DNA from 3 places in the Paenibacillus baimaensis genome. Region 1 is predicted to be linked to each of the others. Evidence: riboswitches for the same ligand, from Rfam matches in the RefSeq annotation. Region 1 holds a riboswitch; each other region holds the start of a gene.

Region 1 (7,516 bases):
ACGTGAACGATCTGCCGGAGGAACGGTATTCGAATGTATACCGCTCAGACGATCAAGGAGAAACCTTTCACAAGTGGGGCTCGGCCGACATTCCCAATCGCCACTTCGACGAGCACATGGTCGTCGAGCGCAGGGACGGCAGCTTGTGGATGCTGGTACGCACTTTCTACGGGATTGGTGAGAGCGTATCTGTTGACGGTGGCAGGACGTGGTCTCCCGGGAAACCGACAACGCTTGGCGGTCCCGACTCGCGATTTTTTATCCGCAGGCTGCTCTCAGGACGGCTGCTGCTGGTGAACCATTATGGCTTCAAGGGCAGAAGCCACTTGACGGCGATGTTATCTGAGGACGAAGGACTGACCTGGACAGGGAGTCTGCTGCTGGATGAACGTCCGCACGTCTCTTATCCAGATGGCGTTCAGGCCGAGGATGGCCGCATTTATATCATTTACGATCGGGAACGCAAAGAGGCCAAAGAGATTTTGATGGCTGCTTTTACGGAAGAGGACATTGTTCAAGGGGCATGCGTGACACCGCACTCCGTATTACAGGCAATCGTTAATAAAGCATAATCGGGTAACAATAAGAATAAATCAGTCAGGCACAATAGACCGATTGCAAGGTTAGGTTTCAGTCAGAAGGATTCCCCCGAGAGGAGCGCGACTATGGCAGACACGAAAAAATCCGTTATCTCCCCACGTCTGTATTCACGGATGAAAACTTATTTTTTCTCCTATATGCTTCTGGTCGTGCTTCTGCTGGTGGGTATTGGCGGGTATATGAATACGAGTTTTTTCCATACGCTGCAGGGAGTTGTCGAGCAATCGAATGTGGCTTCCCTGCAGCAAATTCGCGATCAGATCGATCAACGGCTCGTGGAGCTGCAGCGGATGTCCGTGCAGATATCCCGCAACACGAAGCTGCTGCCCTATATGATTACCCAAGGGGGCTTTGAAGCGGCTCAGGCCAATCAGGAGCTGAGATCGTACGGCTCTACAAGCTCATTCCTGCTCGATATCGGCGTGTATTATGCGCAAGCACAAGCGAACAAAGTGTATGCTGCCAGCGGTGTGTATGATCTCGATACCTTCCTGGAGCAGATTTATCCATTTGAAGGCTTGAACCAAAGTGCATTTGAAAGACTGGTCTCGGACTTAAAAGGTCCACTCATCATGCCCGTTCAATCGATTGTTATCAACGGTACCAACAATACGGATGCAACACTCTATTTGTATCCCGTTCCCAATAACGGCACGAAGCCGTATGAGGTTATTATTTATGTGATTAATGGGGCAGAGATCAAAAAAACAGTCGGAGGCGCACTGAAGCAATTCGAGGGCATGGCGGTTGTGATTGATAAGCAGGGTCAGCCTATCGTGTCCGTATCCAGTGAAGCCGTCGGGAGTCTCGATTCGGCACAGCTTCTGGCCCACCTTCCAGATCAGCCTTCAGCCTCGGTTCAGACCGTTCGTTTATCGGAGGGGAGCTACTCCTCGGTCCGACTCGATTCCAGCGTTGTGCCGTGGTCGTATTATGTCGTGATGCCGACGGAACAATTTCTCAATCGGGTACGCCATACACAAATGATTTTCTATGTGACCATTCTTACGACCTTGCTGCTCGGTATCGTGCTATCCTACATGCTGGCTACACATAACTATAAGCCGATCAAACGGCTGCTGGAATCTCTCCGTAATAAAGGTACAAGTGATTCTTACCAAGGCAAAGACGAGCTGGGATGGATCTCCAGAACGATAGAGGATATGAGCATTGAAAACAGCGGTCTGCGTTCACGGCTGCGGACGAAGTCGGCGATGATTAAGGAGAAGCTGCTCTCCGATCTGTTGAAGGGCAACGTGAAATCGAAGGCAGATATCGCAGAGCTATTGGATACAGCAGGCATGAAGCTGGGAGATGATCATTTTGCCGTGCTGTTGTTCATCATTGATGATTATCGGCGGTTCGAGGAAACGAATACGACTATTATTCAAAATCTGCTCAAATACAGCATTATTAATGTAGCGGAAGAGATTTCGCTTGAAGCCGGATACGGGTATGGAATCGATATGACAGAAAATAACGGTGTCGTGGTGCTGGTCGGAATGGAGCAGATGGTTGATCCCTTGCACATGATAACGGAGGTAGCAGAGAAAACGAGACAATTTTTCGAGCAGAGCTTTCCTTTTACGGTGACGGTAGGGGTCAGTGATATTTTTGAGGATGCGCTTGCTATTCCTAAATATTTCAGGCAATCGTATGAATCGGCCCAATACCGGTTTATGAAGGGACACAATTGTGTGATTCAATACCAGGACCTTCCTTCCCCAACTTCGTTGTCTCAGCCTATGCATGAATTTGAGGAACAGCTTGTTAAAGCACTAAAGCAGGGGAGTAAAGAAGGGGCCATCCGTGCCATTCATGACGAGATGATTGAAATTCGCAGGTATGATCTTGCGGTTTCTTTTGTGCAAAGCATCTGTTTTCGCTTATTCGATGGGGTAGTCAAGCAGCTGGAGGAGATCAACCTGCCGCTTAATCACGAAGGGGAGAGGGAAAAGGTTGCACTGCGTGCCTTTGAATTTGAGACGTTGGATGAGTTTGAGCGAGCCTTTGTGAGGTTTTGCGGTCGGCTGGCCGATGACATTTCTATGAAAAAGGAAAGCAAAAACTTTGAGCTGCGCGACAAGCTGTCTACGTACATTCATGATAATTACATGGACGGTACGCTCAGTCTGAGTAAAATCGCAGAGCAGTTCTCGCTATCGCCCTCCTATTTGTCCCGTTATTTCAAGAATCAGATGGGGATTGGCATCAGTGAATATGTAGACGAGCTTCGAATGGAAAAGGCGAAGGAACTATTGCAAACGAACAACTGGACGGTAAAAGAGGTGACAGAGCAGGTTGGTTACGCTGATCAGACTTATTTTATCCGTAAGTTTAAGAAAAGGGAGGGGATTACGCCTCAGCAATACAAGCTTTTGTCAACAACCGGGGAGCCAGCCGGCAGCAACTCCGATCCCACATGATTATGGTAAGAGTCAGGTCGGCTTCGTATATAGCTGGCCTATTTGCTGTTTCTTAAATACTTGTACACCTTCCATTGATTAATAGAGAATAGTAGTGTATATTCTTAATAGTAACAATTACATATTATGTGAATAGGTGCTCTGTATCGCAATCTCGCTCAGAGCTTAATAGGGAAGTTCGGTGAAAAACCGATGCGGTCCCGCCACTGTAACAGAGGAGTCAAAGCGTAAATGCCACTGATCGCAAGATCGGGAAGGTGCTTGTCGACTATGAATCTGGAGCCAGGAGACCTGCCTATTCGACAGACACTGCTTAACCTACGGAAGATAGGAAGGTGTTAAAGACAGCCATCGTTAGCAATAGCCTATACGATCACGGGCATCGTTTACCTTTGTACGGCAGAGGTGAACGATGTCTTTTTTGTATCTGTATCTGTATCTGTATGTAATGAAAATAGGTAACTACTAAATGAGAGAAGGTTTAAGAAACATGATAAGCAAGTTGTACCAGCAAACACGACAATATGCAAAGATAGGACTGTTAAGCGCCGGCATGGCAATCGCTTTATGGGGCTGCAGCAGTCCGAGCCCGCAAACGGCGGAGCAGCCACCGGCAGCACCCAGCCAAGTACAGCCAACTGAGGTCGTATTGGCGGCTCCACGCGACCTGGCTCCGGGTCCACAGGATGCTTATTACACGAGCACAATTCTCTATGTATGGGAACCGCTGATTACAGCAGGCGAAGACGGTAAGCCTGCGCCTAAGCTCGCTGCTTCCTGGAAAATGTCGGAGGACGGCAAAGAGTGGACGTTCCAGCTTCGCCCTAATGTAACTTTTCATGATGGAGAAAAGCTGAATGCCGATGCAGTTATCGCCAATTTTAACCGTTATAAGCTTGCCAGTCCCAAAAGCTCACCCTTTTATACACTGGACATTAAAAGCTCGTACCCCGGTTTAAAAGAGGTAACCAAGGTTGACGACATGTCGTTTAAGCTGAGCTTCGAGACGCCGCAGCCAACCCTGTTGTATTCGATGGTTAACTTCTCCAGTCCGATCTACAGTCCCAAAAATTTTAACGAAAAAGGTGATTTTAACGGATTGCCGCAAGGGACAGGACCTTTCAAGCTGATCAAGCACGAGAAGGATCAATATGCGCTGCTGGAAGCTTATGATGGATATTATGGCGATAAAGCCAAAACGAAGACGATTCGCGTCCGTGTTATTCCCGACCCGGATACAAGATTGTCGGCTCTAAAATCAGGTGAAATTATGGGTGTTATGGATTTGGGTGCAATTCCTCCTGCCTTGGCCAAGGAGCTGTTGAAGGACAAGCAGTTTGAGGTTTCAGTAGCGAAATCGACGATTTCCCACTACCTGCACCCGAACGGCAAAAAGCCGCCTTTTGACAATCCAAAGCTGCGGCAAGCGATTTCGCTGGCGATTGATCGCCAACAATTGGTGAAGGAGCTTTATTTGGGCTACCCTACCGCTACGGTTAATTTCCTGAATGTAACGTCTCCTTTCTATAAGGATTTTAAAGTGGACTATAATTTGGCGGAAGCCAATAAATTAGCTGCTGAAGCGCTTGGCGGCAAACGTGAAAAGGTCGATTTGATCGTACCGACCTATGGGCTGGACCGTTATCCTTATAAAGCGCAGGCCGAGCTGCTGCAGGCGGTATTCAAGGAGCTTTCCCTTGATGTGGACATCCGTATTCTGGATGGCGCTGCATTCAAGGAAGCACAGAGTAAGGGCGAATATAATCTGGCTTTGGCCACACAAGGACTTCCCAACGGAGATCCGTTCACACTGTTCACCAATTATTTGGGCAGTACAGGTTCAAGCAACAAGAGCTATAGTCTGGGCTACAAAAATGACCGTGTGGATCAATTGCTTAAAGAGGCTAAGGATGCGCTTGGCATGGATGAGAGAGCCAAGATTTATAATGAGCTGCAAGCTTTGGCGGTACAGGACTTGCCAACAATTCCGCTGTTCAATGATGCCAGCCTGATTGCTTACAACAAGAAGATTAAAGGCTATCAAGCGACGATTTATGGCACTACTCTGCCGCAATTGGAATGGGCTAAGTAGCATGCTATATGTGTTCCGCCGAATAACGGCCGCTATTCCTGTGCTGATCGGTATATCGCTGATTGCTTTTATGCTGAATCTGGTCTCTCCCGGCGATCCTGCTGTAGAGGCGCTGAGCTTAAGCGGAATTAAAGAGCCTACCGAGCAGGAGGTTGCAGTGAAGCGGGAGGAGCTTGGGTTGAACGACCCGATCCCCGTTCAATATGGACGATGGCTTAACAGAGCTGTACAAGGCGATCTGGGCACCTCCTACATGACGAAGGATTCGGTAAGCGGTGAGATTATTCGCCGTCTGCCTGTCACACTTTCTGTAGCTCTGCTTGCTGTTGTGTTGGCGGTCGGTACAGGGATTCCGGCAGGCATGCTGATGGCCTTAAAGAAAAACGGCTGGATTGACCATGCTGGACGTGCCGCTGCCATGCTGCTGGTATCGATTCCCGGCTTTTGGATGGCCATCCTGCTGATTACGTTATTTTCGGAAAAGCTCCATCTGCTGCCGACCAGTGGATACGGTACATGGAAGCATCTGGTCATGCCGGCGATTGTGCTTGCTTCAGGAACGAGCGCCGTATTGATGCGGTTAACACGGTCTACCTTGCTGGAAACGATGAACCACAACTATATATTGACGGCAAGGGCCAAAGGGCTGCGTGAAGGAAATATCGTCACCTGGCATGCGCTTCGCAATGCGTTAATCCCGTTAGTTACCGTAATCGGTACGTATTTTGGCGCGATCATGGGCGGTTCTGTCATTGTGGAGGTCATCTTCGCTTTGCCTGGAATCGGCAGATTTGCGATTGAGGGGATTCTGCGCAGGGATTACCCGGTCATTCAAGGGTATGTCGTGTTCACCGGGTTTGTCTATGTCGTATTTAATTTGCTTACGGATTTTTCATATTTGATTATTCATCCGCAGATGAGGCTGGGAGGAAAGCTGAAGTGACCTTAAAACCTGACAGCACAGCATCCCGAAGTCATGCCTCAGCTGCATCCAGCTTCTCCGTGATGAGGAGTCGGCTGTCTGCCATTGTCAGCACGCTGTCTCCACTTGGTATCGCTGCGGTTCTTATTCTATTCACGATCCTGACAGCGAGCATTCTTGCACCGTGGATTGCTCCGTATGACCCGAATCAGATCGATATGTCTGAGCGGCTTGCACCGCTGTCCTTCAGTCATTGGCTTGGTACGGATACACTGGGCAGGGATGTGTTCAGTCGTATTTTGTATGGCGGGCGGATTTCTATTGTGCTGGCCCTTGTAGTGACGATTGCCACAATGCTGATCGGGCTTATTATCGGGACGATAGCGGGATATTTTGGCGGTTGGTTGGATGATTGTATTCAGATCGGTATCAGCATTTTCCAGGGCTTGCCTGGACTGAGCTTTATGATCGCGATAGCGGGTACGCTTGGGCCGGGTGTCAACAGCTTGTTTATTGCGCTAGTCGTCACTTCCTGGGCGGATTTTTCCCGAGTCGTGCGTGGCGAAGTGATGAAGATACGTGAGGAATCATATGTCGAGGGCATTCGGGCAATGGGTGGAAAGCATGGCTACATTGTGCTTAAGCATGTAGTACCGAATATGATAGGTCCCATTATTGTACTGTTTACCGTGAGGATTGGGCGGGTGATTCTGTCTATTGCATCCTTAAGCTTCCTCGGCTTGGGGCTGCAGCCGCCATCTCCGGACTGGGGAGTTATGGTGAACGATGCGAGACCCTACTTCCGCAGTTATTTTCATCTGATTGTTGCCCCTGGACTGTGTATTGCGCTAGTTTCTTTGGCGATTAACTGCTTGGGTGACGTATTCAGAGATGTTTTCGATACAAAGGCAGAAAAAGATAAATTCTGGGTTTCCTGATGGTGACAGGGTAGCGGTACTGGCGGCGTCGGAAGCTCGGGGTAGCAGAAGGAGGAGGGAGACGTATCAGTACGCTTTTATCGATTGAACAGGTATCCGTCGGGTTTCAGACAGCGGTCGGTACAGTCAGGGCAGTGGATAATGTTACCCTGGAGCTGCAGCAGGGACAAATTCTCGGTCTGATCGGGGAAACAGGCAGCGGTAAATCGGTACTGGGGCTCTCAATTCCCGGTCTGCTGCCATATAATGCATCCATAGCGGGAGCGATTCATTACAAGGGACGTAATTTACTGGATTTGGATTCGGAGCGTATGCGCAAGCTGCGTGGAACGGAAATTGCCTTCATCCCGCAAAATCCTGCTTCTTCCTTGAACCCCGTCATGCGAATAGGCCGACAAATGATCGAAGCGATCAAGGGTCGTGGATCACGGGCAAGCAAGCGTGAGCATGCGCTGCGTCTGCTGCAGGAGCTGCAGCTGCCAGATCCTGAGCACAAGCTGCGGCAGTATCCTTTTCAGTTGAGCGGCGGTATGAAGCA
Region 2 (7,516 bases), on a different contig from region 1:
GGCTACAAAGCTCGTGATAGCGGTAACAGCTACAACAATAACCATCGCGGCCGATACAAAACCAGCCTGTACCGCGGCTTCCCCTAATACAAGTGCTCCCACAATCGAGATCGCTTGACCCGCAATTCGTGGCATTCGCAAACCGGCTTCACGCAGTACCTCAAATATACCCGTCATCAAAAAGGCTTCCACATATGAAGGAAACGGAACTCCTTCCCTCTGTGCAGATAGGCTTACAAGAAGCATAGGTGGAATCAATGCTTGTTGGTATAAGGTAACAGCAATATAAAGTGCTGGGACGAATATGGCCATCAAGTAAGCCAAAAACCTGATCCAGAGCATAAAAGTGGCGACATCCGCTCTTTGGAAATAATCTTCAGGCGACTTAAAATATTGAAAAAAAGTAACAGGTCCGATCAGCGCTATTGGACTCCCATCGACCAAAATAGCTACCCTGCCTTCCAATATATGTGAAACCGTGACATCGGGCCGTTCCGTTTTCATGATCAAAGGAAAGGGAATGAATGTTTTGTCAGCAATCCATTCCACAATATAGGTACTGTCCAGAATACTATCTGTTTCAATAGCCCGAATGCGGTTACGACATTCATTTACTACTTCGGTCGGTGCGAGATCCTGCATGTAACTCAGCAAAACTCTCGATTCAGTGGACGTGCCCAGCTTCATTTGTTCGACTCGAAAATTTGAGGATTGAATTCTTTTTCGCAGCAAGCCCAGATTGGTCGTCAGGTGCTCATTAAAAGCCTCATTTGGTCCCTGAACAGTCGTCTCTGTTTTAGCTTCCGCTACGGCACGATGAGGAAAATGAGCAACATCGAATAATAGCACTTCGTCTGCCCCAGGGATAGAAAACAAACATTTTCCTTCCAAAAGGCCTTGTACGCAAGAGTCCAAATCATAAGTTGTCGTCGTTGCAACAATAGGAATGGTGTTCTTTAAGTTTTCCACGAGATTCAAGCCGTTCTCCAAACCATCAAACATTTGAGCCTCCGAAAAAAACCGCAGAACATTGTTATCAATTTTATTCTTGTCCACCAAGGTTTCGATAAATAAATAGCACCCCTGAACGTCCGCGCTTAGTGCAAAAGTTTGATATATTAAGTCCGGTGGATTTCCTATGACATTAATCAGTTGATCAAAAAAAGCATCGGACTCATTTTTATCATACATAGTTGTCATATTGGAAATGGTTAACGCCAACCCTCCGAATTTTTTTGTATTCGCTTTTAATATCTCCCTCTCTTTGTGAAAATAAACGTAAACCGTCGGTTGATATATGGATAAATAGTATGTAAAGACAATAAAAAACCGGAAATTTTTTGTGAAAAACCAAAAAACTCCGGTTATATTCAAGTATCCCCTGTATTTATGTCAATCGACACGTGTGGCTTCACGGACATCGGCTAATAGCTCTTTCAACTGTCCAAGCATTTCAACATAATTAGCTTCGGTTTTGCAAATATCAGCAAATATGGTTTCCGGCGCACGCTGCAGCTGCGGTTTCAACGATTCACCCTTGGCGGTTAAGCTGACTTCGACTTTACGCTCATCCTCCAGGGAACGCTTACGAAGCACTAAATCAGCTTCCTGCATACGCTTCAGAAGCGGCGTTAATGTCCCTGAATCGAGCAGCAGCTTTTCTCCAAGCTCCGTTACGGTACAATGACCAACCTCCCACAGAACGACCAAAACCAGATACTGTGGATAAGTAAGGCCAAATTTGTCCAGAACCGGCCTATACAAGCGAGTGATTTCACGTGAGGATGCATAAATCGTAAAACAAAGTAAATTTTCCAGCTTGATCATTTCTTCATTCTCTGACATTATGAATCACTCCTTCTCGCAGATCACAGCTATTATTTATCGTTATTATACTCCATAGTATAGCTCAATTTAACAATCTTTCAAAATTTAATTGCACACAACTTAATTAAGGATTGGAAATTGCTGTTATCCGCTATTTCACCCTTGGGAAGACACAGCCATCAGGAGCTTAAATTCCTCAATCGTACGTGGAGGGGTAACATCCTTACGGATGGATTCGGGCAAAGCCTGCCACAGCTCCAGCAGCAGCGGCAGTTCGAGACTGAGTGACTGAATCCGCTCTTCATGCTGAAATAGCTCATGCGGTGTGCCTTGCATTACACATTGTCCATGATCCATAACCAGAATCCAATCCGCCCATGAATAAGCCAGATTCATATCATGTGTGGCCATCACGATCGTAATGCCGTTCTCATGAATCCGATCCAATTCCTCGACCAGCTGCTGCTCGGACAAACGATCCAGATACGCTGTAGGTTCATCCAACATCAGCAGCTCAGGCTCAAGCACAAGTACTCCGGCAAGCGCTACCCGTTTCTTCTGGCCCAAGCTCAAATGGTGAATCGGCTTGTCCGCCAGATGCTCCAGACCCATAGCCGTCAGCATACGACGGGTTCGCAGCGCGATTTCCTGTTCAGCCATCCCGGCGTTGCGCAAACCATAGGATATATCTTCAAACGGCGTGCTCAGAATCAACTGCTGCTCGGGGTCCTGAAACACAAGACCGATCTGCTGGCGAAGTTTTTTGAGAGCCTCCGGACGATACGATAGCGGAGTATCATGCCACCGCATTTCTCCGACCACAGGACGGTGTATACCAATCGCCTGAAGGAAAAAAGTTGATTTACCGGAGCCATTATGGCCGCAAATGGCAGTTTTCTTATGCTTGGGTATACTCATCTTCAGTCCCTGAAGAGCTTCCGTATCCGTACCGGGATACCTGTAATGTACATCTCTTGCTTCTAAGATCGATTTCATTACTGTTACCTCCATCGAATCCAACACTCCAGCCCTAATAAGAGGCTTACTCCGATCCAGCTTTCCAACCAGTAACGAGGCGCAACGGGCTTAGCCATATAAGGAGCCATCCGAATCTCATCCGTAAAACCCCGGGCTATCAGGCCATGGGACAGTGCTCTATACCTCTGCATAGTCTTGCCAAACAAGCGAACGATTAAAATCGCCGTGTCGTTCAGCCTGCCGCGGAACCCGGACTGACCGCCTCTCGCTTTTTGGGCTGTATACATGTGCTGCGCCGTTTCTGACAGCAGGAAAAGAAAACGGTACATAATCAGCATAATTTCCAATACCAATGTGGGCATTCTCAGCTTGTTCATCACCTGAAACAACTCGGACATCGGCGTTGTCAGCATCACAAAGGTAAGACAGGAAAGACAAGCAACGACTCTTGCAAATAAATAGCCCGCTTGATGCAAGCCTGCTTCCGTCATATAACATGTCCAATTCATAAATGTAAAAAGCACTTGATTCGTGCTTACTGCCGCTATCGAATCTCTGGACTGCGTTCCGATCTCGATCACAATGGCAGGCAGGCTGGTCACATAAAATAAACAAGGAAGCCCTATCAGCAGGATATAGGATTTAAAAGGGATTCGGGCATAAAAAACAGTCCATACGAGCATCCAGCCTGCAAGGCAGAGCTGTACAACGGGATGCGACAAATATGCGCCTACGAACAGAACGGCCGCAAAACCGCATTTCCACGCAGGAGACACGGACCGCAGCCGATTCTTATAGGATAGTGTATCAATCAGCTTGATCATTGTTTATTCGGCTTAACCGATTTACCCTTGAACCAGCCGATCGCATAGCCGATGAAGCCTGCACCAATTGCCGCCTGAAGTGCGAAGAGCATGCTTTCCGTTTCGGGAGGAGGTTCGACAAGCGATGAGAACCACGGCTTATAGCCAGGATGAAGCTCTGCGATGATCTGTTCGGCAGCATCGTCCGCTCCGCCAAATTCACCATTGACCAGAATCAGCGGAAGAACCGCCAACAGCACTACAGCTGTCAGCATAAGTATATTTTTAGTACGACTTGTCATGGCTGCTTAACTCCTTTCATTTTGCGTTGAAGAATGGACAGCTCCTCAGAGCTGTAGGCCTGCAGCCAGTTCCAAATCAATACCGTGAGCAGACCTTCACTGATAGCCAGAGGAATTTGGGTGATCGCAAACACACCGCCGAACTTGATGAACGAAGCCAGGAAGCCGCCATTTTCCGCAGGAAAAGCCAACGCCAATTGAATCGAGGTTACCACATAAGTGGACAGATCGGCACATGCAGCTGCCGAGAATATGGCCAGCTTTTGCTTGCCTGTTGTGTTCATCAGCCATTTATAAATGACATAACCTACCATTGGTCCTGCAACCGCCATGGAGAAGGCATTTGCTCCAAGTGTTGTCAAACCGCCGTGTGCCAGCAGCAGCGCTTGAAACAACAGTACGATAGATCCGAGCACGCTCATTGGCAGAGGTCCGAACATCACGGCACCCAAGCCTGTCCCCGTTGGATGCGAGCTGCTTCCCGTTACCGAAGGGATCTTAAGAGCTGACAGCACGAAAGTAAAAGCACCCGCCAGACCCAGCATAATTTTCAACTCCGGTGTTTCCTTGTTGATTTTGACCAAGGCGCGTAATCCGAGTATGAAAAAGGGAATAAACACAACCCACCAGAACACAGCCCAGCCCAGTGGCAGGAACCCCTCCATAATGTGCATCGCATAGGCAGATTGAGGCTCGTTAACAACAAAATACAAGGTAAAGGCCACAACCACTAATAAGGCTCGAAACATCTTTTTTGCTTTCATTCTCTAAATCCTCTCTTTCCCATAATAGGCGAAACAAAAAAACCAATCCTTTAGAATTGGTCATGGGTACATCACAATATAAAACAGGATCCTGCGGGATCGCCGTTTCATCGTTTGTACACCACTCCTTTCCGCGAAGGCTGTCGGGTGATTAAATTAGGTAGGTCTCCTGGCTTTCGGATCTTCGTTTTCTTCCGTCTTCCCCGATACATTACCGAGTGACCTGCATGAAAAAAAACTCCCCGAATACAGTGGCGGGACCGCTCGGGAGTTGCACCCGATTCCCTGTTACCCCTTATTGTCTAATGGGCACCTAATTCATGTATGCTTTTGATTTGCTGTTGAGTACCTTATATTCGATATCGACAACGATTTTCCTGTTCCGTAGCATAAATTTATAAAAACATGACACAATCAGACCGTACAAAAGCATCTGTAGTCGTGTCATTAAATGATTGACATCGAGTGTAACCATTTGTAAAATTAAAAATGCCAAGTCAAGAGATCGGTTTAATCCGTTTCATGAGAAAGGAAGTTAGCAATTCATGTTTTTTTTGCGTTCGCTTATCATTTGCTGCTATCTTATGACCGCTTATTGGGCATCTATCCATTTTCCTTCATTAAAGATGGTATTTTATCCAACGCTCGGCGCATTCAGCTTCTTGTTCATACACCGAATAGGCCAGCTCAAAGATGTTGTACGCATCATTATCGGAGCTATCATTGCAGTATCGCTCGGAAGCTTCTTTTATACAATTAATACCGGGGCCGTCTCATTTTTTGCAACTGCAATTGTAACGATATCGTTGATCCAAGTGTTCAAATGGAATGCCGCTCCCATATTAGCGGTTTCGTTCATTCCTTACTTCGCCCATCCTGACAGTCTATGGGCACTGCCCATAGCTGTGTTGGCTTCGCTGGCAGGTCTGCTCATCCCGCTCTGGCTGATTAGCAGATTGGAGCAGTTCACATGGCTTATCCGCTTTAATGAGGCTGCAGAGCAGCTGCGTCTTAAAGCTTTAACTGTAACCCGAATCCTTAAGGAACCACCTGCCACGGAGATCATCCAGAAATCGAGAAACTAAAGCAGTACCATTTTCCAACAAATACCTACATCCTGTCCTGCTCAGATAAGCCAGATGGGATGTTTGTGATTTCACTGCCCAACTGAGTCCTGAGCATCCCATCCAAGGCTGTGATGGAAGTACAAAAAGACCGACGGGGTTTACCCGCCGATCCCAATTCTTCTATTTTATTATTGCTCGCCCGCTGCAATTGCAGCAAGTCGCTCCTGAATCCGTTCTGTGCAAACACCACCATGATACGTAATGACGGTCTCAATATCATAATCGAGCAGCTTGGCGACCGAGCTGAGTGCCTGCTCCATATCGGGTGTAAATGCTTTGTTAGGCGGCATCAGCACACCATCCTGTGAGGTCAAGGCGTCGCCGGATATCAAGGTTTTACTTGGCTTGTGATAAAGGCTGATATGATCCGGTGTATGACCCGGGGTGAAAATCACTTGAATCCCCCCGCAATAAGGAAGCTCATCACCATCCTGAAGCGCCACATCAACCTTGGAAGGCGGCACAAGAACACCTCTTTTTATGATGGGTACTTCCCCTAATAGGTAAGGCTTGGTCAATTCATGTGCGAAAACCTCAATCTGTCCCTCTGAAGCCGAGAGCAGCTCAGGCAGACTGCCGATATGATCCAAATCCTGATGAGTAATAATGATTTTTGTAAGCTTGTCAAAGGGAACCGCTTCCTGAGCAAGTGAAGCCCGAATCACCTCCAGCTGACCGGGAATTCCTGTATCCACAAGAATGCCATCGTTCTCATCCCATAGTAATGCAGCATGAACGGCAAACGTATGTTCACCTGCTTGCATCGACCACTGTACAGCTTTAATTCCTGAGCCTGCTGCCATGTCCTGCACCTCCATCATCGTATTGATTTGAACAGCTTCTCCAATGGAGCACCATCGACTGTCTACCTTGTTCCCATGGCTTCCGCGTGAGTACTGATTATTTAATGTTAACCTAGAGCGGATGCGGAGGCAAATGTGTATCATTCTCCTGATCGCCCTACAGGGTCGGAAAAGGAAAGGCATCCTCCGTATGGGCCGCCCACTGCAGTAAACGCTGATGCAGCGGCTCCCTTATGTGATGATAACGACGAATATGCGCCAAATTAACCTGCTCATAAGGGTCATCGTTCAAGTTAAACAGCAGCCATGGCTGCTGCTCCAGCACTACATATTTCCATCTGTCACGTGTTACAATCCCCCGGAAGGGCCGATCCATGCCATCGCGCACATTGGATGGAACGACCAGACTCAAATAGGCGCTGTCAGGAGCCTCCTGCTGCTTTCTATGGACACGTCCCGTTACGATTCCCGAATAATCGTAGCCTTCCATCCCTCCAGGTGTCGGTATCCCGCACAAGCCAAGCGTCGTCGGAGCGATATCGACATGGTTGATGAGTGCATCTGTCACTGCAGAAACACCTGGCAGTCTATCTGGTCCTCCTATAATAAAAGGGATACGAATCGCTTCCTCCCAAGGACAGCTTTTGCGGAATTGTCCATGCGAACCGTGCATGTCCCCGTGATCACTGAAAAACACAATGTAGGTATGCTCCTTAATTCCCAAACGATCCAGCGCTTCGCGGATTCTACCCAGGTTCCAATCCAGTCTCTCGACAGCCGCATAGTAGCCGGACAGCTCCCGTCCCGCCTGCTCACGCACCCATCCGACGTCCGGAACATTTGGACGAAACAGGATACTGTTAGCTGGATGCCTTCGCAAGTCTTCTGCTGGAGCCTCGTAAGGAGAATGCG
Region 3 (7,516 bases), on a different contig from region 1:
CCGATAATGGCTCCCAGTATATGAGTGAGCATGATTTTCCAAGCCGGTGTCCCTGAACAGCGTGCTGCCTGAATATAACCATCCTGCTTCACCATCAGCACATAGCTGCGGAAAATCCGTGCATAAGAAGGCCAGGATACGGCGGCTACCGCGATCATCAAGCCCGTTAATCCTGGACCCATCAGCGCTGCAATAGCTATCGCCAGTACCAAGGTTGGAAACGAAAGCAGTACATCCATGAAGCGGGTCAGTATTTGATCGACCCAGCCTCCCAAATATCCTGCTGTTACGCCAATTACTAGACTAAGTGAAATGATTAGGCCGACAGCCATGAAGGAAGCCGTTAAGGAAGCAGAGCCTCCATAGATCAACCGTGTGAACACATCTCTGCCGAAATTATCGGTACCCAAAAGATGTTCACCCGAGGGTGGCATAAACACTTGTGCATAATCGACCTTGACCGGATCATGGCTTGTGAATACGGGTGCGCCCAATGAGAGTATGATCACCACAACGATGAATAGCAGCAAAATCAAGGCAATCGGGTCCTTTACTATCGTTGACCGCAGCTGTCTGAGCATTCGCTTATCCATGGGTTCCCTCCTCTATCCGCACACGGGGATCGATCCAGCGGTATATGATATCTATCAGCACATTGATCATGACATAGGTAACAGCCATAAGTAAGGCGAATGCCTGAATAACGGGATAATCCCTTCCGTTGATGGCATCGACCACATAACGTCCGATACCCGGCCATGAAAAAACAGTTTCAATAATAACAGCTCCTCCGAGCAGACCGCCGATGATCATGCCGAAAGAGGTAATAACGGGAATCAGCGCATTGCGCAGGGCATGCTTGTATACGATGACAGAGCGAGGCAGTCCTTTGGCCTCTGCCAGCACCATATAGCGTTTGGAAAACACCTCCAATAAAGAGGTGCGCAGCAATCGGGAGGTCGTTGCAGCCAGCCCTGTTCCGAGCGTTAAAGCAGGGAGGACCAAATGCTGCCAAGAGCCTCTTCCAAGTGTGGGAAACCAACCGAGCAGATAGGAAAGGCAATAAACCAATACCAATCCGAGAAAAAAATTCGGAACGGATACGCCCATTAACGCGATAAAACGGGTGATATGGTCGGTAGGACGCCGATGAAATACGGCACCGGCTATCCCAGAAGGTAAAGCTATGACGAGCATGACTACCAATGCTGCGCCTGCCAGCTCCAAGGTTGCCGGAATCCGTACCCAAAGCTCTTCTGTAATGGGTGTACGGCTGCGAAAGGAGGTTCCCAGATTACCGGAAACGATCTCCTTCAGCCATGTCAAATATTGAACCGCAAAAGGCTGATCAAGCCCCAGCTGCTTGCGCAGGATAGCGGCATCGACATCCAGATCAGTCACGGTTGCCCCGGGATCAAACATCGTCAGCAAAATCATCTGCGCAGGGTCACCTGGAATAAAACGTAATAACGAAAATATGAGCAGAGTGACACCGAGAAGTACAGGAATGGTGACCGCTATACGAATGAGCAGATATTTGAAAATACTCATTTGCTGATGTACATTTCCGGTACAATCTTCGTTCTCAGGTTCTCATCTATGCCTTTCACCTTGTTGTTGTAGGCCGAGCCCCAGCTTGCCGAGTTATACATATATACGATTGCGGTTTCATCCAGTACGATCTTCTGAACTTGATTCGCCAGCTCATTTTGCTTGTTGGTATCAAATTCAGCTGACAGCTGATCGATCAGCTTGTCCACCTCAGGATTGCTGTATCCACCATAATTGCTGACAATGCCACTCCGGTAGTACGATTTCAATTGGCCTCCGATATCTCCGGTTACACTGCCGCAGGAGCAGTAGGTAGCCATCTCGAAATTGCCGTCAAGCATTAACTGATTCGAAGCTGTTGTTTCAACAGGTGCAATTTCAATATTAACGCCGACAGCCTTTAACTGGCTTTGCAAAGCTACAGCAGTTGGCTGAAAGAACGAGTAAGTCAGCAGCTTGAACTGCAGCTTTTGACCATCCTTGGTACGAACACCGTCTGCTCCGGCTTTCCAGCCTGCTTCTTCAAGCAGCTGCGCTGCCTTGGCACGGTCGGATTCCGGCCCTTTGTCCAGTGCATACGGAAGTCCCTTCGGGAAGTGGCCTGTCACGGGCTCCGCAAATCCACGGCTCACACCGTCAATGAGCTCTTTGCGATCCAAGGCCAGGCTTATAGCCAAGCGAACCTTGGGGTCTTGAAAAGCGGGAACCTTTTTAATGTTCAGCCATAAATTGCGCGTTGAGCCCGGAGGGTACAGCACATTGAATTTTTTATCCTTTTCATAGGCAATCCGTTGTTCAACCTCCACATTCATATCGGCGTCAGTATCTCCGCTTTTCATAGCGAGCAGGCGACCTTGACCATCGGAACCCAGCCTTGCCTCGACACGCTGAAGCTTCGGCTTCGTGCCCCAATATGTGGGAACGGCTTCGGCAATCAGCAGCTCGCCGGGAATAAATTGCGTGGGTTTCATAAATCCGGTTAAATCGGCTTCTTTATTAAACTTATCGCCAAGACGATCCGCCTCAGCCGCATTATGGATTGCAAATCCGGTAAGCTTGAAAATAAAAGCCGGGTCAGGCTTAGGTGTTTTGAACTGAATGTGCAATGCATCCTTGACGATGAACTCCACGCCGCCGATCTGTGAGGAAGCCCGCTTGTTCAGCTTCTGATGGCGTTCGAGCGCTGCTTTGACTGCTGCCGCATCCATCACTGCTCCGCTCCAAAACTTCACATTAGGCTGCAGCTCCATTTCCCAAAGGGTAGGCTCTACGTTTTTCCATGACTTGGCCAGCCATGGACGTAAGGTCGCATCATCATTGAGCATGACCAATGGCTCGGCAATCCCGTCCGACGTAATTCGTTGTGCATCTACATTAGTTGGATCCAACGAGCGGGGCATATTCAAGGTAACATATTTCAGCACCTGCTGATCGGCCATCGCGGAGCTTGTACCTGCTGCGGCATTGTTAGCACCTGTACCTGAACTAGCCGAGTTTGTAGCCGTGCTGCAAGCGGATAATGCGATGAGTAAAGTCAAAACGAATGTGAACCAACTAGTTTTCTTTAAATAAATCAACATCTTGTTTGTCTCCTCCTGTGTTCCTTCTCATAATTGTATTTCCTGTGCCACCTTGTTAAAGCCGGAACATCGTATACAATGCAAAAAAGACATCGTTACCCTATAACAAGAAAAAGGTAAAGATGCCCATAGTTTTATTGTATGAAACTTTTGGCCGTCCTTAACACCTCCCTATCCTTCGTAGGTAAAAGCAGTGTTGTCAGAACTGGCAGGTCTCCTGGCTTCGGGATCATGATCATCAACGGCCTTCCCAATCTTAACCTTGCTAAGATCAGTGGCATTATCGTTGAGGACTTCTCCGTTACAGTGGCGGGACCGCGTCGGCATTGCACCGAACTTCCCTTTTAAGCTTCAGCTTGCTGAAGCACCTGTTCCCACAAATATTCAATTATCAACCTTGATCATAAACAATATTAATATCTTATGCAATACAAATATCGAGTAAGTGAAATAAAAATTGCAGCTGTCATTATCGTTATGGTTTTGGAATTATCGGTTTGTACAACCATTAATAGTGCATACAAGCAGCTCCATTTAAATCGGATAGCGAAGTCTAAAAATTCGGACAAACGATGACAAACTTGTATTGACAACTTGCCGGGTAAGAGTATAAAATTTAAATAATATGGTCAGACCATAATACTGTTGTTGAAATCCAAACTATATCCAAGGGTGGAAGAAGATACAAGACAGGAGGAAAACGATGATCGGCACGGCTGTACCGTATATCGAACGCAATGGACTGAAATTATCACGATATATGCTGGGTACTGCACAATTGGGACTGGGCAGCTATGGAATTAACAATCGCCTCGGTACTGTGGATGGGAGCGCCTTACTTGAATATTGCGAGCATACAGGTATTAATTGTTATGACACAGCTCATGAGTATGGAGATGCAGAACTGAAGCTGGGTCGCTTTTTCATAGGTAAACAACCGCCGTTTATAGCATCAAAGCTGAAGGTTGATCTTCATCACACCTCCGAGCTGGAGCTGGAGCGTCAGATGGTGCAGACGACCGAACGAATTATTTGCCGTCTGAAGGTCGATTCTTTGTCTGCATTAATGATTCATGATCCTGTTATGCTGCAAGTATACGGAGACAAGGTGAACCGTATACTACACAAGCTGCAGAAGGAGGGTTTCATTCAAAGAGCCGGCATATCGTTTGGAGCCGATCCTGTCGAGCAGTATGCCTACAGCGCCGGATTGGTGCAGGATGATATATTTGACATGGTGCAGCTTCCTCTTAACTTGTTTGACAGACGAATGGTTCATTGCGGCGCGCTCGATGATTTTACCAGCAGGGGGAAATGGATAGTCGTTCGAAGTGTGTTTTTGCAGGGTCTGTTTTTTCTGGAGAAGGATGCGCTGCCAGAGGCCATTCAAGCTGATGGGAGCATTCTGCTTGAGACTCTTCACAGGCTGGCACTGGAGGAAGGCATATCCGTCGCAGAGCTTGCTATGAGCTATGTTCGCGATTTGGAGAATGTTCATTGTCTGGTTATCGGTGCGGAAACTCCTGAGCAAATCCAGCATAACCTGGAGCTTTTGAACCGTCCCGCTCTTTCCGAACGGACACGAGAGCGTGTTGAGCAAGCTTTTGCTGATATTCCTCGCCAATTTGTTGATCCAACGCAATGGAATAAATAGAAGAAAGGAAGCGTTTACATGAAAAATGTTGGTTTTGGTATTGTAGGCTGCGGTTTTTTTGGCGCTGAATTTGCGCGTATTTTGCATAAGCTGGAAGGAGCGACGGTTGTAGCGGTCTACGGAGGCAGCGGGGGCAGCACAGCGGCTCTTGCCATGGAGGTTGATTGCAGGGTTGAGCATCGTCTGGAGGATCTGGTTAGCCGTAAGGATGTGGATGCGATCATTGTATCGAGCCCCAATTATGCGCATAAGGAAGCGGTCCTCGAGGCAGCCCGCTGCGGTAAGCATGTGTTCTGTGAGAAGCCTGCGGCGCTAAGCCTGAGCGATTGCAAGGAAATGCTGGATGCTTGCAGAAAAGCAGGGGTACACATGATGGTTGGGCACATTTTGCATTTTTTTCCGGGAATTGAGCAGGTGAAGCGCTGGATTCAACAAGGCGAGATCGGGCAACTTGTCGTTGCTCACAGCGAACGAACGGGCTGGGAGAAAAGTAAGGAGGAGGTCAGCTGGAAGAAAAAGCAGGACTTATCGGGCGGGCATCTTTTCCACCATATTCATGAGCTGGATCTTGTATTGTCCATTCTGGGACCTGCAGTTAAAGTATCCATGATGGCCGATAATGTGGCTCATCGAGGAGACGGTTATGGGGATGAGGATGACGTGCTACTGATCAGCCTGCAGTTTGCCACAGGGACCTTTTGTACATTGCAGTATGGGTCAGGTTTCCAGTGGGGAGAGCATTATATGAAAATCAATGGCACACTTGGCGCCATCAAAATCGATTTTAGAAATTCAACGGTAGAGCTGCGCAAGGATGGGCGGACGGAGGCGATCATCGGATTGCATAGTGCTGATCATGAGGACCAGGAGCGGATTCAAACGTATCAGCGCATGGATGGTGGAGTGATCTATGGAGATCCGCAGATGCGGCCGCCCGCTTTCCTGCGTACGCCGATGGAACGGGAAATGGATACGTTTCGCAAGGCCATTCTTCACCTGCCAATTGATGAGGATAAAAAATTGTTACTGGATGGATCAGCAGCATATACATCCATAGCTGTTGCAGAGGCTGCACTGCTGTCAAGCAGCGAACAAACTATATTGAGCTTAAGTTTGTTCAACAAAAATGTCATATAACATAACATTAAAAACAATGACCACTTGAAACTGAGTTATTTATTGAACAATACGTTAGATTATATAACATAAAATTACCCAAATATAAGAAAATGAATTGACAGAATAAACAGAAACAGGTAAGATCATTTTAAACTATAATCTGGTCATACCATAATCTAGCTGTCACTTAAATTCGTATCACCGTCATCGGAATAATGGTATGACCATACTATTCATAAGAATGGTGGTGTTGGAAGCTTGCAAGCTGAGGTACAATAAATCATTATCGGGTAGTAGTCAGGGGTAGTTCGGAGGCTTGAACGGAATTATTCATCAATCGAACAGGGGGACGAAATATGAGAAGGTCAAAAACCGCTTTGGCTGCATTAGTATTATCCACGAGTTTGGCTGCAGGTTGTACGAATGGGGGGAGCTCTTCGCCGCAGCAGAGCAATCCGAGCAATGAGGCTTCAAAGGCCAAGAAGGTTGCTCTGAATTGGTGGGTCGATTCCCGCGATGATATTCAGGCTACATATGAGGAAATCAAAAAGGATTTTGAAAAGGCGAACAGTAATGTCACGATTAACATCGTTAAAACGCCGGACGACAAGATCGGTGAACGGATTAGTATCGCCATTAATACCTCGGAGCTCCCTGATGTACAGCAAGGCGCTATTGGCTGGCCGCTCACCTATGCCAAGAAGAACCTGCTGCTTCCCCTGAATGATATTGTCGATAAGCAGGACTTCGAAGAAAGCACGTTGAACTCATTATCTGTAGATAATAAATTGTATATTTTTCCTAATAGCATTACCTCTCCCGGGCTGCTGGTGAATAGGGATATTTTTAAAGCCAAAGGCGCACTGGAGCTATTACCGCAAAATATGTCCACATGGAGCTATGACAAGTTTCTAGAGGCTGCCAAAAAAGTAAACGATCCGGCGAAAGGAATTTACGGATTCGGTGTGTACGCTGGCGATACGGGAGGTGATCAGGGTCATCATATGTTCCTCTGGGGTTTCGGAGCCAAAACCTGGTCTGATGATAAAACAAAAGCGGTGCTCAACTCCCCTGAAGGCGTAGCCGGTTTGGAATATTTAATCAAAATCATTGACGAAGGCATCACTCCACCCGGCGTAGCAGGCTTGAAAGCAGGCTCTGTCATTAATGAGATGTTCCTGCAAGGGAAAATCGGAATGACCTTCGGCAGTTTAGGCAATGTCAGCGCGTTCGATAAAGCTTTTAAGGAAGGCTCTGCACCGAAATTCGAATACGACTTGATTCCTTATCCATCCAAAGACGGTAAAACGTCCAACTCGATCCTGTTCGGCAACGGAACCTGGGCATGGAACACCAAAAACGAAGATAAGATGAAATGGTCCAAGGAATTCGTAAAGTTCATTAACAGCAAAGAGAGCATGGAGAAAATGGCAAAAGTACCTTCCGTTCTCGCAGCGCGCAAGTCGCTGTCCAAGACGTATCAGCCAGATTCGATACAAGGGAAAACTACCAAGCTGTTTCAATATTCCAGCGATATCGGTTTAGCTATTCCAGGTTATGCTGCAACCCGAAATGCCTTCTTTCCCGAGCTGCAGGCTGCCATCACCAAGAA

The links. Region 1 has a riboswitch for cobalamin ahead of OB236_RS01705 (ABC transporter substrate-binding protein). Riboswitches for the same ligand answer to the same signal wherever they lie in the genome.
Region 2: another riboswitch for cobalamin. It lies ahead of OB236_RS02875 (energy-coupling factor ABC transporter permease); the one in region 1 lies ahead of OB236_RS01705 (ABC transporter substrate-binding protein).
Region 3: another riboswitch for cobalamin. It lies ahead of OB236_RS17020 (ABC transporter substrate-binding protein); the one in region 1 lies ahead of OB236_RS01705 (ABC transporter substrate-binding protein).

What each region holds. Positions count from the first base shown of each region.
Region 1 covers NZ_JAOQIO010000006.1:118,067-125,582, reverse strand. The annotation lists gene OB236_RS01715 (sialidase family protein) at 1-572, shown strand, start outside; gene OB236_RS01710 (AraC family transcriptional regulator) at 666-3,026, shown strand; cobalamin riboswitch at 3,144-3,339, shown strand; gene OB236_RS01705 (ABC transporter substrate-binding protein) at 3,517-5,118, shown strand; gene nikB (nickel ABC transporter permease) at 5,120-6,061, shown strand; gene OB236_RS01695 (ABC transporter permease) at 6,058-6,978, shown strand; gene OB236_RS01690 (ABC transporter ATP-binding protein) at 7,113-7,516, shown strand, end outside.
Region 2 covers NZ_JAOQIO010000007.1:252,944-260,459, forward strand. The annotation lists gene OB236_RS02850 (spore germination protein) at 1-1,221, opposite strand, end outside; gene OB236_RS02855 (MarR family winged helix-turn-helix transcriptional regulator) at 1,393-1,845, opposite strand; gene OB236_RS02860 (energy-coupling factor ABC transporter ATP-binding protein) at 1,984-2,823, opposite strand; gene cbiQ (cobalt ECF transporter T component CbiQ) at 2,829-3,629, opposite strand; gene OB236_RS02870 (energy-coupling factor ABC transporter substrate-binding protein) at 3,626-3,910, opposite strand; gene OB236_RS02875 (energy-coupling factor ABC transporter permease) at 3,907-4,674, opposite strand; cobalamin riboswitch at 4,817-5,006, opposite strand; gene OB236_RS02880 (hypothetical protein) at 5,220-5,759, shown strand; gene OB236_RS02885 (MBL fold metallo-hydrolase) at 5,930-6,604, opposite strand; gene OB236_RS02890 (sulfatase family protein) at 6,762-7,516, opposite strand, start outside.
Region 3 covers NZ_JAOQIO010000069.1:28,302-35,817, forward strand. The annotation lists gene nikC (nickel transporter permease) at 1-593, opposite strand, end outside; gene nikB (nickel ABC transporter permease) at 586-1,551, opposite strand; gene OB236_RS17020 (ABC transporter substrate-binding protein) at 1,548-3,131, opposite strand; cobalamin riboswitch at 3,322-3,518, opposite strand; gene OB236_RS17025 (aldo/keto reductase) at 3,835-4,785, shown strand; gene OB236_RS17030 (Gfo/Idh/MocA family protein) at 4,804-5,922, shown strand; gene OB236_RS17035 (ABC transporter substrate-binding protein) at 6,261-7,516, shown strand, end outside.